Regions from separate parts of the Geobacillus sp. DSP4a genome, predicted to be linked through region 1. Evidence: riboswitches for the same ligand, from Rfam matches in the RefSeq annotation. Region 1 holds a riboswitch; the other holds the start of a gene.
The links. A riboswitch is a leader RNA that binds a small molecule or an ion and turns the genes downstream of it on or off. The one in region 1 is predicted to bind thiamine pyrophosphate.
Positions count from the first base shown of each region.

Region 2: linked by a shared signal. The riboswitch ahead of thiC (phosphomethylpyrimidine synthase ThiC) and the one ahead of tenA (thiaminase II) in region 1 are both predicted to bind thiamine pyrophosphate.

Region 1 covers NZ_SDLD01000011.1:41,022-43,420, reverse strand. Annotated here, with positions in the region: gene ETC02_RS05875 (ECF transporter S component) at 1-425, opposite strand, end outside; gene tenA (thiaminase II) at 456-1,139, opposite strand; TPP riboswitch at 1,242-1,349, opposite strand; gene ETC02_RS05865 (class I SAM-dependent rRNA methyltransferase) at 1,493-2,399, shown strand, end outside.
Region 2 covers NZ_SDLD01000065.1:1,144-3,542, reverse strand. Annotated here, with positions in the region: gene thiC (phosphomethylpyrimidine synthase ThiC) at 1-1,087, opposite strand, end outside; gene ETC02_RS15440 (hypothetical protein) at 1,065-1,223, shown strand; TPP riboswitch at 1,242-1,355, opposite strand; gene ETC02_RS15435 (methyl-accepting chemotaxis protein) at 1,491-2,399, opposite strand, start outside.

The DNA of each region.
Region 1 (2,399 bases):
GCCTCGATATATCCTTTGTAAAAGTCCATGATCAGCGAACCGACCGTCGCGCCGACGGCGCTGAGCGACACGACAAACACGTCAAACCGCTGATAGCGGAACGCCGCAAAGACAAGCTCGGCAAACAGCCCTTGTACGATCCCGTAAATGAACACCTCAAGCCCCCACTGCGACCCCATCACCAACTCGCCCGATGAAGCCGCGATCTCGGCAAGCAGCGCCACCCCCGGTTTGCGAATGAGCAAATACGCAAGCGAGGAGGCGATAAACCACATGCCATAAATCAGTTGATCGGCATGAAACCCGAATACTTTCACCACTTCATACAACGGCCCCCACACTTTGTAAATGACGCCGAACACAACGGCAATGACAATCGTCGTTAAAATATCGGCCAGTTTCAACCCTTTCGATGTTGTTCCCATGAAAACTCCTCCTTTCGTGTTGTCGCCGTTTCACCGGCTCTTCACGAGCTCGGCCGATGGCCACCGCTCCAGTCGGTACGCCATCTCCCAAAACTGATACTCATAGTCGCTGCTGATCAAAAAATGCTGTTCCATCCGGCGCCGATCTTCCTCAGTCACGGCAGCGGCAATGGCGTCAAGCCGGTCGATCTGCTCCTCAACAAGCGAGCGAAACCAATCGGAGCTGTATGTACTGATCCACTTTTCATAAATCGGATCGTTCGGCCGGCACGTTTTCAGCCGCTCACCGATTTCGTAATACAGCCAATAGCACGGCAAAATCGCGGCAATGACATCGCCCAAATGCCCTTCATACGCCGCCCGGTACATATGCGATGTATACGCGTAAGCCGTCGGCGCCGGCATGAACGCAGCCCGTTCCTCTTCGGTGATGCCAAGCAGTCCGGCAAACGTTTCATGAAGCGACAATTCCGCTTCGCATGTGCTTTGGGCATGGTGCGCCAGCCGGGCCGTCGTCGCCAAATCCGGCGATTTCGCCGCCCCGATCGCCTGCACACGGGCAAAATGGCGCAAATAGTACGCATCTTGCATGACATAATAGCGGAATTTTGCGCGATCCAACGTTCCTTCGCCAAGCTCTTTGACAAACGGGTGACGGAAACTCGCCTGCCAGATCGGATCAGCCGCCTGGCGCACGCGCCTTGCAAACGACATTCGTATTCCCCCTTTTTCCAAAATAAAAGCGCCGCCTTCTTTACCGATTCGCGTAAAGAAAGCGGCGCGAGCATACAGATTTTCCAATGCGGCCAAAGCCGGCCTGCAGCTCCTCCACTTCCCTACGCTGGCATTACCCAGATCAGGTGCTAAGGGTCTCAAAGTCACACTTTGATCTCAGCCTGTTTACAGGCCCCCCTAGTGGATGTCTGATCGTGATGAAATTTTCTTTACATTTATCATATCACGGCCGCATCGGTTGTCAACCTTTTTTCCGGCTGTCATTGCGCCGCGCTCCGCAATTCGCTATGATAAAAGCGCAACGATTGATTACCGGATGGGAGTTGGAACTGATGGCGAAAGTGATCTTGAAGCGGCAGCGAAAAAAACGGCTCGAACAAGGCCATCCATGGATTTTTCAGAGCGAAGTCGACCGTATCGAGGGTGACATCACACCGGGAGATTTTGTCGATGTCTATAACCATCAAGGGTACTGGTTGGCGAAAGGCTACATCAATCCAACCTCGCAAATCATCGTCCGGGTGTTGACGCAAAACCCGGATGACGAGCTCGATGAGCGGTTTTTCATTGAGCGCATCCGCCGCGCCTGGGCGTATCGCGAACGGATGCTCCCGGGCGTCCGTTCATGCCGCGCCGTCTACGGCGAGGCCGATTTTCTGCCGGGGCTCATCGTCGATAAATATGAGGACGTGCTTGTGGTGCAAATTTTGGCGCTCGGGATGGAAGTGCACAAAGAGTGGATTTTGCGCGGCTTGCTTGACGTGTTCGCTCCAAGGGCCATTTATTTGCGCAACGATGTGTCCGTGCGGGAGCTTGAGGGTCTCAAACAGGAAAAAGGGTTTTGGTACGGGGAAGCGGAGACGGAGATGGAAATCGAGGAGAACAGCGTGAAATACATTGTCGACATTGAAAACGGGCAAAAAACCGGCTTTTTCTTCGACCAGCGGCAAAACCGCGCCGCCCTCCGCCCGCTCATCGGCCCGGAGACGACGGTGCTTGATTGTTTCACCCATACCGGCTCATTTATGCTGAACGCCTGCCTGTACGGAGCGAAGCACGCCACCGCCGTCGACATTTCCGAGCATGCAATTGAGACGGCAAAACGAAATGCGGCCTTAAACGGATTCACAAATGTAGAATTTGTCGTCGCCAACGCATTCGATTACTTGCGCGAAGCAGTGCGAGCCGGCAAACAGTGGGATGTCGTCATCATCGACCCGCCGGCGTTCGCCAAATCGG
Region 2 (2,399 bases), on a different contig from region 1:
CGATTTTCGTCAGCTCGCCAAGCGTTTCCAGTTCGGCAAACTGCGCCTCATCGTTCGCATCGGCGATGGAGCCGGGGCGCAAGCCGTCGCCAAGGGAGATCGCGACATCGTATTGTTTCAAAATCTCGCAGATTTCTTCAAAATGCGTATACAAAAAGTTTTCTTCATGGTGGGCCAAACACCATTGGGCGATGATCGAGCCGCCGCGCGAGACAATGCCGGTCGTCCGGTTGGCGGTGAGCGGAATGTAATGAAGCCGCACACCGGCGTGGATCGTCATGTAGTCGACTCCTTGCTCCGCCTGCTCCATCAACGTCTCACGATACACGTCCCACGTTAACTTCTCCGGCACCCCTCCTACCTTTTCGAGCGCCTGATAAATCGGCACCGTTCCCACGGGGACCGGCGAATTGCGGATGATGTACTCACGTGTTTCATGAATGTGTTTGCCGGTCGACAAATCCATGACCGTATCGGCGCCCCAACGCACCGCCCAAAGCAGCTTTTCCACTTCATCTTCAATCGAGGATGAAACGGCCGAGTTGCCGATATTGGCATTAATTTTCACATGGAAACGACGGCCGATGATCATCGGCTCACTCTCGGGGTGATTAATGTTCGCCGGAATGATCGCCCGTCCGGCCGCTACTTCCTGGCGAACGATTTCGGGGTCGATTCGTTCACGGATGGCGACGAACTCCATCTCTGGTGTGATGATTCCCCGTTTGGCATAATGCATTTGCGTTACGGTTTTTCCGGGCTTTGCCCTCAATGGACGGCGCACGAACGGCAGCGGGCGGACGCCGGCGGTCGCTGATGGCTTCACTTCTTCGACATCGCCGCGCTCAACAATCCAGTTGCGGCGAAGAGGCGGCAATCCTTTTTCGACGTCCGGCTCAAAATGAGGATCGGTGTATGGACCGGTTGTGTCATAGACGCGCACCGGCTCGTTTTCCACCGTTCCTTGCGGCGTTTTCGTCGGCGACAACACGATCTCTCTCATCGGCACGCGCACATCCTTGCGCGATCCTTCAATGTACACCTTGCGGCTGGCTGGAAATGACATGAACGAGCGGATGTTTTCCATGCGGCTTTCCTCCTTTGAAATGGTGGTTGAGACCTGCAGCCGCACCAGCAAAAGAGAGGCAAAAACGGGGGATATTTACGCAAAAACGGGTTCCGCAAAACGAACGGAACCCGATCAAGGCAAAAAGGCCAAATGAACAGCCTGTGCGTCCATCTGTTCCCGCTGCCTGCTTCCCTACGCTGGCATGACCCAGATCAGGTTCAAAGGGTCAAAGAACTTCATCGCGTTCTTTTCTCAGCCCGGCTCCCGGACTCCCCTAGCAGATGAGCGTATAACAATGATGACTGACTTTTTTTATTTTATCAGGCAATTGGCAAAGATGCAAACCATTTTATTCCAAACGTTGACTCCCACACGTCGTTTGAAAGCCCCTCTTTCTCGAAGAAAGCGTCCTTTTCCTCACTCACACAGAAAATTTCTTCAGCATTGCCCGCATCTCGTCCGCCATCTGACCGAGCGATGTCGACGAAGAGGCGATTTCCTCGACGGAAGCCATTTGTTCCTGCGTCGCTGCCGATACGTTGGCCGCACCGGACGCTGACTGTTCGACAATATTGGTCATCTGTTGGAGTGCGTCGTTCACTTGGCGGGCATGCTCCTTCATTTGCTCGATGGCGGATGAGACTTGTCCAATTTGTTGACTCACTTGGCTGACCTCCTCACGAATATGGGCGAATGATTGACCGCATGCCGCCGCCACGTTCAATCCTTTCGCTACTTCGGAGATCACCTGTTCGGCAGACGAAACCGCCCGCTTCGTTTCTTCTTGAATGTAGCCGATCAGCTCGGAAATTTGTTGCGCGGAGCGCGCGGATTGTTCTGCTAGCTTGCGCACTTCATCCGCGACAACCGCAAACCCTTTCCCTTGCTCGCCGGCGCGCGCCGCTTCGATCGCGGCATTGAGCGCCAACAAATTCGTCTGCGACGCAATGCCGGTGATCGCTTCCGTAATTTGTCCAATCTCATTCGAGCGCTCCCCGAGCCTTTGAACGACCTGGCCAAGCGCTTGAACGTGGTCGTAAATGAACTGCATTTGCTCGGACATTTGTCCGATGGACTGCTTGCCGTCCTCTGCTTTCGCCGACGTTTTCTCGGCGCGGTGCGCCACATCTTTCGTATGGCAAGCGACGTCGCTCAATGTTTGGGAAATATCATGCACGGACGCGGCGGTGGTGCGGACAGCATCAGCCTGCTCCTCCGCACTTGCCGCAAGCGTTTCCATCGTTGTCGCAATTTGCTCTGTCGCTTTCGTCGTCTGTTCGGCGACAGCGGCAAGCTGCTGAGAATATTGCGCTACTTCTTCGGCATGATG